Regions from separate parts of the Flavobacterium hauense genome, predicted to be linked through region 1. Evidence: riboswitches for the same ligand, from Rfam matches in the RefSeq annotation. Region 1 holds a riboswitch; the other holds the start of a gene.

Evidence for each region. A riboswitch is a leader RNA that binds a small molecule or an ion and turns the genes downstream of it on or off. The one in region 1 is predicted to bind S-adenosylmethionine.
Region 2: linked by a shared signal. The riboswitch ahead of ACX0HA_RS09125 (trans-sulfuration enzyme family protein) and the one ahead of ACX0HA_RS05980 (homocysteine S-methyltransferase family protein) in region 1 are both predicted to bind S-adenosylmethionine.

What each region holds. Positions count from the first base shown of each region.
Region 1 is NZ_JBTKVX010000006.1:158,463-166,181, forward strand. Features, by position in the region: gene metH (methionine synthase) at 1-1,362, opposite strand, end outside; gene ACX0HA_RS05980 (homocysteine S-methyltransferase family protein) at 1,363-2,364, opposite strand; SAM riboswitch class I at 2,458-2,565, opposite strand; gene ACX0HA_RS05985 (DUF6367 family protein) at 2,714-3,169, shown strand; gene ACX0HA_RS05990 (GNAT family N-acetyltransferase) at 3,184-3,714, shown strand; gene ACX0HA_RS05995 (hypothetical protein) at 3,773-4,297, opposite strand; gene ACX0HA_RS06000 (OsmC family protein) at 4,426-4,866, opposite strand; gene metK (methionine adenosyltransferase) at 5,594-6,844, shown strand; gene ACX0HA_RS06010 (hypothetical protein) at 6,908-7,123, opposite strand; gene ACX0HA_RS06015 (hypothetical protein) at 7,201-7,470, opposite strand; gene ACX0HA_RS06020 (carboxypeptidase regulatory-like domain-containing protein) at 7,644-7,719, opposite strand, start outside.
Region 2 is NZ_JBTKVX010000010.1:80,336-88,054, reverse strand. Features, by position in the region: gene ACX0HA_RS09140 (S8 family serine peptidase) at 1-329, opposite strand, end outside; gene ACX0HA_RS09135 (hypothetical protein) at 406-546, opposite strand; gene ACX0HA_RS09130 (EamA family transporter) at 645-1,502, shown strand; SAM riboswitch class I at 1,614-1,726, shown strand; gene ACX0HA_RS09125 (trans-sulfuration enzyme family protein) at 1,868-3,049, shown strand; gene ACX0HA_RS09120 (homoserine dehydrogenase) at 3,062-4,297, shown strand; gene ACX0HA_RS09115 (DUF1684 domain-containing protein) at 4,392-5,003, opposite strand; gene ACX0HA_RS09110 (MDR family MFS transporter) at 5,130-6,356, shown strand; gene ACX0HA_RS09105 (BlaI/MecI/CopY family transcriptional regulator) at 6,471-6,830, shown strand; gene ACX0HA_RS09100 (M56 family metallopeptidase) at 6,832-7,719, shown strand, end outside.

The DNA of each region.
Region 1 (7,719 bases):
CCTTTCGGGTGGCACCATGACACCAAGATCTATTATCTCAAAATTGTTACAGCCTAAAACCACCGCAACAATGTTTTTACCAATATCATGAACGTCTCCTTTCACGGTTGCCATCAGCACTTTTCCGGCAGATGAGGCTTTACCTTTACCTTCTTCAATAAAAGGTAGCAAATAGGCTACCGCTTTTTTCATTACACGTGCCGATTTCACCACCTGCGGCAGAAACATCTTTCCGCTGCCAAAGAGGTCACCTACCACATTCATACCATTCATCAGGTTGATCTCGATAACCTGAATAGGCTTCTCTGCCAGTTGCCTGGCTTCTTCAACGTCAATTTCGATAAACTCATCGATCCCTTTTACAAGGGCATGAGTCAGCCTTTCCTGTACTGGAAGCGAACGCCATTCCTGAGCCTGTTTCTCATTTACCTTTACGTCGCCGGTTACATTTTCGGCAAATGCCAAAAGACGTTCGGTAGCATCGTCACGACGATCCAGCAATACATCTTCAATATGTTCCAAAAGGTCTTTTGGAATCTCATCATAGATCTCGAGCATCTCAGGGTTAACAATACCCATATCCATACCATGCGAAATAGCGTGGTACAAAAATGCCGAGTGCATCGCTTCCCTTACCTTATCATTACCACGAAAAGAGAACGACACATTGCTCACTCCCCCGCTCACATGGGCATACGGCAGGTTTTCACGAATCCATTTGGCAGCAAGGAAAAAGTCGAGCGCATTTTTACGGTGCTCTTCCATACCTGTTGCCACAGGAAATATATTCGGGTCAAAAATGATATCCTCAGGTGCAAAACCTACTTTATCGACCAGTACATCATACGAACGTTTACAAATCTCGATTCGCCTTTCATAAGTATCTGCCTGTCCTACCTCATCAAAAGCCATTACAATTACGGCAGCACCATAACGTCTTACCTTTCTGGCATGTTCAATAAACAAGTCCTCACCCTCTTTAAGGCTGATGGAGTTTACGATACTTTTACCCTGCGTAACTTTAAGCCCTGCCTCGATAATCTCCCATTTAGAGCTGTCAATCATAACAGGTACACGGGCAATATCCGGCTCAGAAGCAATAAGATTCAGGAAAGTGGTCATTGCATGCACTCCATCCAGCATCCCCTCATCCATGTTAATGTCGATGATCTGTGCACCGCCTTCTACCTGTGCACGGGCAATATCGAGCGCTTCCTCATATTTTTCTTCTTTAATGAGGCGCAGGAATTTTCGCGATCCCGTAACATTCGTACGTTCGCCAATATTTACAAAATTACTTTCGGGGGTAACAATAAGTGGCTCTAAACCCGACAGTTTAAGATATCTTTCAGTCACTTTCATTTATATAGCAATCTCACTTTTTCGGGGTTTATACTGAGCGGAAACTTCCGCAATCAATCTGATGTGTTCCGGCGTGGTGCCACAGCATCCGCCAATAATATTTATAAGGTTATCGTCAAGATATTCCTTGATAAGTACCTGCATTTCTTCAGCCGTCTGGTCATACTGTCCAAAAGCATTGGGCAATCCCGCATTGGGGTGCGCCGAAATGCTGAACGATGTATTATGAGCCAACCTTTTCAGGTAAGGCTTCAGCTGATCGGCACCCAGGGCACAGTTAAAGCCAATACTCAACAATGGCAAATGCGATATGGATATAAGGAAAGCCTCTACCGTCTGTCCCGAAAGCGTACGTCCCGAAGCATCGGTAATTGTACCGCTCACCATGATAGGAATCTCAATTCCCAACTCATCTTTCACCTCTTCAATGGCAAAAAGAGCTGCTTTGGCATTCAGGGTATCAAAAATGGTTTCTACCAATAACAGGTCGCAACCACCATCAATCAATGCCTTTACCTGTTCTTTATATGCAATCCGCAAATCATCAAAGGTTACGGCACGGAAACCCGGATCGTTTACATCGGGGCTCATACTGGCAGTACGGTTTGTCGGGCCTATTGAGCCTGCCACAAAACGCGGCTTATTCGGTTCTTTGGCGGTAAACTCATCGGCTACCTGACGGGCAATGCGTGCCGACTCATAATTGAGCTCATACACCAAATCTTCCATGTGATAATCGGCCATACCGATTGTAGTGCCTGAGAAAGTATTGGTTTCCACGATATCGGCGCCTGCCGCAAAATATTGGGCATGCACATCGCGAATGGCCTTAGGTTGCGTAAGCGACAGTAAATCATTATTACCCTTAAGCGGGTGTGGAAAAGCTGCGAAACGTTCGCCACGAAAATCTTCTTCCGAAAAATTATAGCGCTGCAACATAGTACCCATGGCTCCGTCGAGCACGAGTATCCTCTCATTTATGGCGTCTTGTATTTTTGACATAACAAAATAAAAATCTGGTCAGGGATTACCTAACGATTAAAAAGTATGTCATCAAAATTGGGAGTGGAAATATTGCCGGGAGCAATATTACTTGAGTTATCTATCCGCGCTGTAGCTTGGTAGAATTTAGCACCTTCTTTAAAGAATAAAGGGTTGCTAAGGCTTCATCGGGTCTATTCCCTCTGCCTTTCGTGATAACATATCAGTGTGTTAAAGAACAGTGCAAAGAAACAACATAAATTTGTGGTTTGCAAATTTTGTTTATCAGGATGATGATGTGGCACTTAATTCGTACACTTGTACCAAATGCGCACGCATACAGCCTGTGCAGATAATTATACACTACACAATGAAAAATTTCAAATCCCTTTTAAATCAATCACGTGCCGAAGACAGAAACCAATTCCATATAATTGTTATTGGAAATGACAGCGAAATAGAAAACACAGAAGAAGGCAAATGGCAGGACAGTAAAATACTGGATTACTGGAAGAGGGTTGAAAAATCAAATGCTGATGCCGGACAACTACAGCTTCATATTGGCAGGCAAAAACATGTAAATACAAAATCAGCCCGTATCACCTGGCATGTAAACGGCGTGAAACATGACAAGCAGGCGTTTAATGATAATGCTAACGGAATGACAACGGCTCTAAACATTGCTAAAGCAGTTGTAAAACTGCCTGCTGATAAAACACTTGAAGCAGTAGCCAATGAAAATGCTGCTTCTTTTTTAGCACCTTTGGATTATTTGCCTAGTAAAGCGAAGATTTTTGTTTTTAAAGTTGTTAATAATAAGAACTAAGTTGCCTATTACTAATGGACGCATCTCGCTTCAATCCCTTCCCTATCCTAACCACCGAAAGACTCATCCTTAGAAAAATATCAATGGATGATGATCAGGCCATATATCTGCAGCGTTCCAGCCCGATTGTAAACAAATACATTGCAAGGGCTCCAGTCACCGATATTGCCCAAGCACAGGCATGGATCGAACGCATAAACAATAATGTAGATACAGGACTGAGCATCAATTGGGCCATTACACTTAAAGATTCGGGTGCTTTTACCGGACACATCTGCCTTTGGAATTTCTCTGAAGATAGAACAATTGCCGAAACGGGTTATGAACTATCTCCCGCTTATCATGGCAAAGGCTATATGAGTGAGGCATTGCAATGCATTATGGAATATGGTTTCTCAGAACTCAAGCTAAAAACCATTACAGCCTACACCCATCGTGAAAACAATAATTCATTACACCTGCTTAAAAAGAATGGCTTCATCTGGAATGAAGGCGAAGTTGATGAGGGTTTTCCGCATAACGTAATCTATTCCATCTCAAAATAAAAAAGACAGGCCTTGCAAACCTGTCTTTTTAACAAACAAACCAACCTAACAGGCTACCTTATGCAACAGCCTTTGTTTTTTGGGCAATCGCCAGTATGGCTTCAAAAAGCTCATTGGCAGCTGCCTTATCGTTGCCTTTTGGCAGATCAATGAAATTATAATCGAGTCCACGGTTTATAGCGGTACGTGTTACCTCTTTTTCAAAATCAGGATGAAGGCCAATAACTGCTTCATTAATAGAAACCACGTTAAAGCCACTTTTTACCAATCCGGCATATTCCCTCACAAACTCGGCACTGCCGGTAGCATCTACCGCTACAAGATTATGCAGCTTATTATTCTGCACATAATCAACCACGTGATCCAGCTTAAAGGGCACGCCAAACTGTATAAAATTGGCCTCCCATGAGTATTTTGCACCTTCTTTTTCAAAGAAAGCCACTGTTGAGTTGGTAATCACAGGAAACCTCAGGTCTATCTGTTCATCCAGTACTAAATCTTTGCGGCTTTTTACCGCCTTATTGATGAGCGCACTCCCGGTCTTACCGATTCCGAAAAGCACTATGTTTATTCTTTGGGTCATGAGATTAAATTTTAAAAAAAGAAACGGCCTTTAGCCCATCTAAAGGCCGTGTTCTTAACAAACAAACAAAAAACAACTTATAACAAAACTTATGGTTCACATTCAGGTTAGCCTGAATTATATTGTAATTAATTATACGAATACTCCTTGAACAGCGTGACATCAACCGGGGTATTGTTCACCAGGTTGTCATAGACCGGGCTGCGTCGCTGCACTTCTTTCAGCCAGCCCTGCAGGGCTTCCAGTGTAGTGGCTGCGGCAGGCTTTAGCGTAATTTCAATGTTATTGAAACCCGGTCTGCTTTTACCATTAGTCTTGGGCTGGTTCAGGTTTCCGGTGATTTCGATCTGTAAAGATTTCAGGGTTATACCCTGTTCAGCAGCAACCTGCTGGCCAAGTGCGTTGATGCAGCCTGCAAAGCCTGCGAGTATATATTCGTAAGGGTTTGGCCCTTCTAATTCAGGATATTTAGCATTTTCGCTAATGCGAAGGTTGGCGTTTAATGTCTTTACGACAAACTGGCTGTTGTTACCGGAGTAACCTAAAACGTTGATGATATTTGCATTCATGGGTAAAAAAATTATGGTTGTTGAAAGATGATTAAAATAAAAAAGGCCCTTTTGGCTGGGAAAACCAAAAGGACCTGACACTTGAATTTGAAAACTAAGATTTATGTCATATTCTTTTGGCAACATCGTCGCATAATACACCATGTGCATGTATTAAACGTGCAGTAAAAATGGTTGAATATATGATTTGATGCTGTCATTGTATTTTTTAAAAATGTTGAAATAAAAAAGCCCCTGCGGTTGTGCAGGGGCTTCGATGTTATATAATTTTAAAATCTAAAATTAGTCAACAGCTACCCCTGCGGAACAATTCCACATGCAGAAGTACGTATGACAAATAATTGATTTCATTTTTTATTCAGTTTTGATTTCACAAACTTCGACACAATTTTTCACGTGACCAAACAAAATTTTAAATTTAACAGATAACGTTTTCGCCGGCAGTATATTAAATATTATATATTTAAACTTTTCAGATCGGCTATAAATTTTAACATTTCATCTGTTTCGGGCTTCTCACTTCATGTTACTCCAACAACATAATACCTTAAAAATTAAATCCGGAATCTGTTTTTTTTATTTCAATAAGGTTTTATACCTTTGTCCCATAAAAATTGAGAGGAAAGATTTGACTGATTGCGACCTCATTAAAAAATGCTAAAGCAGGAATCCCCTCCTTTTAGCTCCACCGCAATCTCTTTACTCTACTAAAATTATAGAGAATACTATGGCTTATTTATTTACGTCAGAATCAGTGAGCGAAGGGCATCCTGATAAAATTGCTGACCAGATTTCAGATGCGCTAATTGACAACTTCTTAGCTTTCGACCCCGAGTCTAAAGTTGCCTGCGAAACTCTTGTTACTACAGGACAGGTTATCCTTGCAGGTGAAGTAAAATCTAAAATATATCTTGATGTACAGCAGATAGCACGCGATGTTATCCGTAAAATTGGCTATACAAAGAGCGAATATATGTTTGAAGCAAACTCTTGTGGCGTGCTTAGTGCTATCCACGAGCAGTCACAGGACATCAACCAGGGTGTAGACAGAGCCAGCAAAGAAGAGCAGGGCGCCGGCGACCAGGGTATGATGTTTGGCTATGCTACAAACGAAACCGAAGACTTTATGCCTTTGGCACTTAACCTGTCACATAAACTGCTTCAGGAGCTTGCTGAGCTACGTCGCGAAAACAAAGAAATTGATTACCTGCGCCCGGATGCTAAAAGCCAGGTTACGCTAGAGTATGACAACAACAATAAGCCTGTGCGTATTGATGCTATCGTTATCTCTACTCAGCACGATGACTTTGCTGAAGAGCCTGCCATGCTTGCCAAAATCAAGAAGGATATTATCGAGATACTTATACCAAGGGTAATCAAAAACAACCCAGCCTATGCGCATCTTTTCAATGATAAGATCGAGTACCACATAAACCCTACAGGTAAATTTGTTATCGGTGGGCCTCACGGTGATACCGGACTTACAGGAAGAAAGATCATTGTAGATACTTACGGTGGTAAGGGAGCTCACGGTGGTGGTGCTTTCTCAGGAAAAGACCCGAGTAAAGTAGACCGCAGTGCTGCCTATGCTACACGTCACATCGCTAAAAACCTTGTTGCTGCAGGTGTGGCAGATGAAATACTTGTACAGGTATCTTATGCTATCGGTGTTGCAAAACCAATGGGTATTTACATCAATACTTACGGAACATCTAAGCTAAACCTTGCTGATGGCGAGATCGCTAAAAAAGTAGAGGAGCTATTCGATATGCGTCCTTACTTTATTGAGCAGCGCCTGAAGCTTAGAAATCCTATTTACAGCGAAACTGCTGCCTACGGACACATGGGCCGCAAGCCAGAAACTGTTACCAAAACCTTCAGGTCGCCAAGCGGTGATGTAAAAGAAGTAACAGTAGAGCTGTTTACATGGGAAAAACTTGACTATGTAGAAAAAGTAAAAGCTGCTTTCGGAATCTAATCTGTTATGCTATTAAATACAAAAGACCCCACAATGTGGGGTCTTTCTTTTTATATGCCTAAACTATTCGAAGACACTTTTAAATGCCGCGCTTAGTTTCCCTTTAATTTCCATCGGAATTTCGATTTTAGAGAAAACAAGTTCTGACTTTCCTTCAGAGGTTGTTATTGAAAACACTTTTGAAAGCGTTTTGCCTCTGAAAAAATCTAAATTATCAACTCTTATTTGAAACGCAAGTGAGTTAAAACTTGCTTTCTTAGACTGTAAGTCTGTTACCATGATTGTATATTTAGTCATAAATATAGCGTTTATCTATCGATAAACCTATTTAATATAAAATATACTTATTACAGCTGTTAGGAATAAAAATATTCCAGGCTGGCATAAAGTATGGCAAATGTAACAAGTCCGGCCATAAGCATCAGGCATATGTAGTATCCTGGCCGTATTAGCCTTTGCTTAAAATGATCCAGGATTATGTACGCTAAAGAAATAAACATCATAACTGCTGCAGCGCAAAAAACAGCCGCAGTTATATTGCTGTACTCTGCATCGCCTATTTTCCATACTGTAGCCAATAGGCCTATGGTAATTATTAGTGGTACACTCTTAATAAACTTATCCATAACCTGCCTAAATTATTACATTCGGCATCAGAAAGCGTGTTCTGAAAGCCGCGCATCCAAAAACGGACAAATCCAAAAGTAAAAATTAAGCCAGGAATTTATCTTACATATTAAGATATATAGACCAAATACAAAAAAAGCTGTCAACTGACAGCTTTTTGATAAGATTATACTTATAAATTGTATTTGATAGTAAGCAATAAATACCTCGGCTGGACTCTGTAACGGGATGTTCGTGTAGATATCTGA
Region 2 (7,719 bases), on a different contig from region 1:
ACAAATTCAAAGTTCTTCAGCAGTTCCAAATCTTCAGCTAAACCACGCACATGAAGAGCATTGAGCCATTTAGACTTTGCCATTACAGTAACTCCGCCTGATGCCCTAATAGCATCTACATATTCAGCATAGAGCGGCACATCTTTGTCATCAAGTGGAATGTTTTGCCTGGTGCGCCTGTCCAGTGCTTTTTGGGAAAGCATCGCTGTAGGATTGGCGAGATAATATGCGGTATCAGGCTTGTCTTTGAAGTACACCCATGCATCTTCCTGCGCGAAGCACAAAGCAGCCGTAAATAACAGCACTAACAACAGCATCATCTTTTTCATCACTGTTCGATTTTCTGCCCAAATTTAGTTTTGAGGAATGGCTTTATTATCGCATTTCCATAAATAAAATTCCAGATCATACATTCAGAGAAATGATAAGATCGTCAAATTCTTTAACAAGTATGCGATCAAGAGTGTTAACATAAAAATGTTTCGACTCTTCAAAGTTAAGGTATGGAAGCTGTGCTACTATGCTTTGTACTTCAGGCTTATTCATTAAATGGGGCAATTTCATATCAAATATACAAAAGAACGGACTAAACAAAGGCGATGAATACAGCAAAACACTATTTTTGTGTACCAAAAACAAATACAATGCTCTTTTTACTACTCAGCATATTATGCAGCGTGACAGTAGGGATTATCTTTAAAAAAGCAAGACGTTATGATATTTGCCTGACACAGGTGATCATGTGGAATTACGTTTTTGCCTTACTGTTCTGCTATCTTTTCTTCAGTCCCGATTTAAATGCCATAGATGCAACGGCTCCCTGGAGTATCTATTTACCGCTAATGCTCCTGCTGCCATCCATATTTATGTTCCTCGCAATATCGATAAACCGGATGGGAATTGTTAAGACTGATGCCGCACAGCGACTTTCCCTCTTTATCCCGATACTTGCCGCATGGTTCATTTTCAGGGAAGATTTTAATTTACTGAAACTTATCGGGCTTGGCGTAGGATTTCCTGCAATTCTGCTGATCCTTTCAAAAAAAGATGAGAATACAAATAAAGACTGGCTCTACCCTGCAATCGTACTGATAGGTTTTGGAATAATAGATATCCTTTTTAAACAGATAGCCATTCATACTTCTCTACCCTATACAACTTCACTTTTTGTTGTTTTTTGCGGCTCGTTAATCGTAATTACAATTGTTGCATTGTATGAAATGCTATTCAAAAAGCAAAAAATTGATATCATAAACTTTGCTTTCGGATCGCTGGTAGGTATATTCAACTTTGGAAATATTTTATTTTACCTGATGGCGCATCAGGAATTTTCAGAAAATCCATCGACCGTTTTTGCCGCCATGAACATGGGTGTAATTGTCGTTGGAAGCCTTGCCGGAATATTCATTTTTAGAGAAAAACTCTCAAAAGTGAATTTTTCAGGTCTGTTTTTGGCATTGATAGCGATTGTTATCATTACACTTTCGCAGATTTATAAATAAAAAACAGGCAACTAAATCGTTTTAAATCAATGAAATAAAAAATAATTTAAAATTTATTTGGTTTTTATATTTTTTGTAGCCTACATTTGCAGCAAGTTCTTTAAAAAATTATTCTTATCCAGAAAGACCGAGGGAATTGACCCTATGACGTCTTGGCAACCTGTCCGCATTTGAGCGAATAAGGTGCCACATTCAACCCCTGCTTTGCAGCGGAAAGATAAGCTTAGAAATTGTACATAATACCATAAAATATTATATGCTCTTCTGACTTATCGGGGGAGCATTTTTTTTTGCTCTTTCGATACCTGGTTTTAGGATGTTTTTTACTGACATAAAAAATTTACAAACTAAAATTAGAAATAACAATGAAAGAGCAAACAAGAATTTTACACAGCATTCCGGTAGATCCATTAACAGGTTCAATCTCTACGCCAATTTACCAAACATCAACATTCGTTCAGGAAGCTCCGGGCGTTCACAAAGGTTATGACTACGCAAGAAGCAACAATCCTACCCGTAAAGTACTTGAAGATACTATTGCCAAACTTGAGAACGGAACAAACGGTTATGCATTTGCAAGCGGACTTGCAGCTATAGACGCTGTTATCAAACTTCTTGAAGCAGGCGACGAAGTTATTGCTGTAGACGATATCTATGGAGGCGCTTTCAGGTTGTTTACCCATATTTACCAAAAATTTGGTATCAGCATTAAATATGTTGATACTACAAATGCCGAAAACGTAGCAGCTGCCGTTACCGATAAGACAAAACTTATCTGGATCGAGTCGCCTACAAACCCAACCCTGAAAATATCTGACATCAGAGCAATCGCGGCTATCGCAAAAGCGAATAATGTATTGCTTTGCGTAGACAATACTTTTGCATCTCCTGCTGCACAAAAACCTATCGATCTTGGTGCTGACATCGTAGTACACAGTGCTACAAAATATCTTGCAGGACACAGTGACCTTATTGCCGGACTTGTAGTTACCGCTACTCAGGAACTTGGAGATAAGATCAAATTCATCCAGAATGCATCCGGAGCAATATTAGGGCCGTTCGATAGCTGGTTGACTATCCGTGGTATTGAGACGTTAACGCTACGTATCAAACAGCATGCTGAGAACGCACAGAAAATCGCTGAATTCCTTCTGGAAGAAAAGCTTATCAAAAACGTTTACTACCCTGGGCTTCCATCACACCATAACCACGAGATTGCGAAAAGCCAGCAAAAATACTTTGGCGGTGTAATTGCTTTCGACCTTGTGATTGACGATAAAGAAATTGCTTCAGCAATTGTCAGCAATACAAAACTATTCAAGCTTGCTGAAAGCTTAGGCGGCGTGAAGAGCCTTTGTTGCCTGCCATGTGAAATGACCCATAAATCTATTCCGGCAGAGAAACGTTACAGCTCTGGTGTAACTGACAGCCTTATCCGCCTTTCTGTAGGTCTTGAAGATGCCGATGATCTTATCGACGACCTAAAACAAGCGTTGGAATTAGCTGTAAAACAAAGTACTAACAAAAGCGCAACTGCCGCTGTTTAAGGAATTAAATTTATGTCAAGAAAAACTTTAAATATAGGCCTTTACGGTTTTGGATGCGTGGGTTTTGGATTATACGAAGTATTGCAAAAAACTCCCGGCTTAAAAGCCAATATTAAGAACATTTGTGTTAAAGATAAGAACAAGCCAAGAGAAATTGGCCTTGAGAACTTTACCTTCGATAAGAACGATATCCTTAACGACGAGGAGATCAATGTAGTTGTAGAACTTATTGATGATGCCGACGCAGCTTTTGAGATCGTTTCGGAAGCATTAAAAAGAGGCAAAGCAGTAGTTTCGGCCAATAAAAAAATGATTGCCGAACATTTTACCGAACTGCTTGAACTTCAAGAGAAATACAATGTGCCATTGCTTTATGAAGCAGCAGCATGTGCAAGTATTCCAATCATTAGAAATCTTGAAGAGTATTACGATAATGACCTTCTGGAATCTATTGAAGGTATTGTAAACGGCTCAACAAATTACATACTAACAAAAACCTTTGCCGAGAACCTGTCGTATGATGATGCCCTGAAACAGGCACAGGATCTGGGCTTTGCGGAAAGCAACCCTATCCTTGACACCGGCGGTTTTGATGCTAAATACAAGCTATTGATACTATTGGCGCATTCATTTGGCTACATCGCAAAACCATCAGACCTTTTCAACATCGGTATTGACGGAATCGGTACGCTGGAACTTAAATATGCCAAGGAAAAGGGATTAAAGATAAAACTGATTGCACAGGCTTTTAAAGGCAGCAACGGAGAACTATCTGCCTTTGTAATTCCAAAATTTGTATCGCCTGAAGATCGTCTTTATAATGTTGATGATGTATTCAATGGCGTACTGACTAAGACCAGCTTTGCCGATACACAGTTCTTTGTAGGTCGTGGCGCGGGTGCACATCCAACGGCTTCGGCTGTATTATCAGATATCTCGGCACTAAGCTATGATTACAGGTATGAGTACAAAAAAATAAACCAAAAAGAAAACCTTATTCTATCTGATGACGTAAATCTAAGGGTATTATTAAGGCATAAAAAAGAAGATGCTGAAACGTTCAAAAAACAATTCTTAAGCATCGAAGAAGCGTATACCAATAATGAATCGGGTTACATTACAGGAATTATATCCCTAAAAAACCTGAAAGACATACAGGCAGGCAATACCGGTGACCGATCGTTTATATTACAAAACGTTGTTACCGAAAAAGAAGCCGCTGTACAACAAGTTGAGATTGCCGTATAAATATAAACTACTATTGTCCCCAAAAAATGCTATGAATGACAAACCCCAAAGATTCTCTTTGGGGTTTTGTTTTTTGGATAAAATCTAAAGAGGTTTATTTTTTATACTCTTTCACTCCGGCTTTAACCTCTACAGCGATATCATTCTGTGGTGGTGGTATTGGGCATGAATAAGTATGGTTATATGCACAATACGGATTATAAGCCGTATTGAAATCAATTTGAATTGTTTCACCTTCAGGCTGCTGCAAATCGATGTACCTGCCTCCTGCATAGCTCCCGTTACCCGATGTATAATCTGTAAACGGAAGGAATAAGTGCTTCTTGTATTCTTCCCTTTTTACAAGATCGATATTTTGGAAAACATCCAGTTTGCATTCCTTTCCCTGAAGTAGAAAATACACCTCGCCAAATTTTACATACATCGGCTTGCGATCGGTAGTCGTTGGCATGGCAAAAGGTTTTTCATTGGGGGTACTTACAAATTTAGCCGTTATGCAATAGGCCATATCTACAGGATAAAAATCCAATGATTTGAATTTTTTCAGATCCTTTTTGGTAAGCGGCGATTCAGCCGAATCGGCATATTCTTTATTCAGCTGCTGCTGATATGCCAGGGAATTATCTTTAGAGCATTCCTGTGAACATGCAGAAGAAACTGAAAGAATTGTTATTGCAGTAATTAAGCTTAAATAGTATCTTTTCATGATATTGATAAATGGATCTGAAGTCAGTCAACACAAAAATAGCATTATAAATTAAAGATTTATACATCATTTTGCCACGAGCATATCATTAACATTTGTAAATTTGTTGGAAACCGATCCTTTCTCATGCTTCAGCAAGCTTTTACCCGCTACATCAATAACTTTCGTGGTTTTTCACGGGAGGTATGGATTCTTGCCATTATAACTTTCATCAACCGTGCAGGCACAATGGTGTTCCCTTTTCTGTCAAAGTACCTTAAAGAAGACCTGCATTTTTCGTATAGCCAGGTGGGATGGATCATGGTTTGCTTTGGCACCGGCTCCATGCTGGGTTCATGGATAGGAGGTAAACTATCAGATAAGATAGGATTTTATAAAGTGATGGTATTCAGCATGATTGCAAGTGGATCATCATTCTTTATTATACAGTACATAACCACGTTTCCGGGCTTGTGTATTGCCATGTTCAGTATTATGGTAATAGCTGATATGTTCCGCCCTGCCATGTTTGTATCTTTAGGTACCTACTCTAAACCAGAGAACCGAACACGTGCATTTACCCTTGTCCGCCTTGCTATAAATTTTGGATTTATGGCGGGTCCTGCATTGGGCGGACTCATAATATTAGGTATAGGGTACAAAGGTTTGTTTTGGGCCGATGGCGCATCATGCATAATTTCCATACTTATCTTTATGTTTTTGGTTAAAGAAAAAGAAAGAGTAAGACCGGAATTGCTTCCTGTAGAAGATATGCAAAACACGCGAACTATAGCTAATGACAAACTCTACTGGGTTTTCTTATTTTGCAGTTTTGTTACGGCTACGGTATTTTTTCAGCTTTTCTCTACCCTCCCGCTCTATCACAGGGAACAGTATGGCTTAAGTGAATTTCATACCGGTTTATTGATGTCATTTAATGGACTACTGGTTTTACTATGCGAAATGCCAATTGTAGGCTATGTGGAGCGCAAGGGAATCCAGAAGATAAAAGTAGTAGCATTAGGTGCCTTTTTTATGGGGCTTAGCTTCTTCGCGCTTTTGTTTGAGGGTTGGGTAGGCACTCTTGTTATCAGCATGATCATTATTTCTTATGCTGAGATGTTCAATTTTCCATTCTCCAATGGGTTTGCCATGAACCGTGCTCCACGCGGTCGCGAAGGGCAATACATGGCCTACTATACGATGATGTTTAGCCTGGCTCATATTGTAAGTGGAAAAACCGGGTTATCAATAATTGAATACTACAAACCCAATGGATACACAGCTAACTGGATCTTTATGGGAAGCCTTGCACTACTTGCAACATGCTCATTATTATTTCTTCATAAAAAGCTCCTGAAAGAGAATACATAAAACTTTTTCTTAAGCATCTCACAATAAAAAAACTAACATTTTAGTTATATAACTACAAAAATAGTTGTGTAACTAAAAAAATAGTTTTAAGTTTGGATTACTAAACAAGATGTGATGCAAAAGTTAACCAACAAAGAAGAGGAGATCATGCATATATTATGGAAGCTTGAAAAAGCTTTTGTAAAAGATGTGCTAACAGAAATTGAGGATGATAAGCCTCATTACAACACACTTTCTACAATTATACGCAACCTTGAAGAGAAAGGCTACGTAAGCCACAATGCTTATGGAAACACCCATCAGTACTTTCCCGTTGTAACCAAGGAAGAATACAGAAAAGGTTTTATGAACAATGCGATTGAGAGTTACTTTAATAACTCATACAAGAGCATGATCTCCTTTTTTGCCAAAGAGGAGAAGATTAGCGCTACCGAGCTTCGTGAAATCCTGGACATGATTGAAAAAAAGGAATGATATGGAAAGCCTGATTATATACATCGCTAAAGCTTCAGGACTGCTCGCGGTCTTTTTTATCGCTTACCATATCCTGTTAAGGAAAGAAACCTTCTTTAGCTCAAACCGTGGATTTCTTATTGCCGGACTATTCACCTCTACCCTGCTTCCATTAGCAGAGTACACTAAAACTGTATTAATCGAACCGGTACAGCAGGCATATCAACAGCCCATCTCTGCCGAACAACTACAGCAACTTATTATGATGCAAAAGTTCGTTGCAAAACCTGAGTCTTTTAGTATTAACTGGTACTATATCGCATTGGTAGTATATGCAATTGGAGTATTGTTCTTTTTAACGCGCTTTATAATGGATTTCCTTTCGATCAGGCGTATACTGAAAGGCAATAAAATAACCAAAGAAGGCCGATTCAGGCTTATAGATTCTGAAAAGGTCCAATCACCCTTTTCTTTCTTTAATTATATTGTTTACAACTCGGCAGTGCTGCAGCCTGAAGAGCTTGAAAGCATTATGAGCCACGAAAAAGTGCACAGCAACCAAAGACATTCGGCAGATATGATCATCAGTCAGCTGTTTTGCATTGCTTTTTGGTTCAATCCATTTATGTGGCTTTATAAAAAAGCCATATCTCAAAATCTGGAGTTCATTGCCGATGCCGTTGCCATAAAGCAGCTAAACGACAAAAAAGCTTACCAGAGAACCCTGCTGAAAATTACTATTCAGCCGGAATGCATCGCAATCACTAATCATTTTTATCAATCATTAATCAAAAAACGAATCGTTATGTTAAACAAAAAACAGTCTAAAAGACGAAATTCATGGAAGTATGGAATAGTGCTTCCTGCGCTTGCCGCATTTATTTTTCTTTTCCAGGTAAAAGTTGTTGCA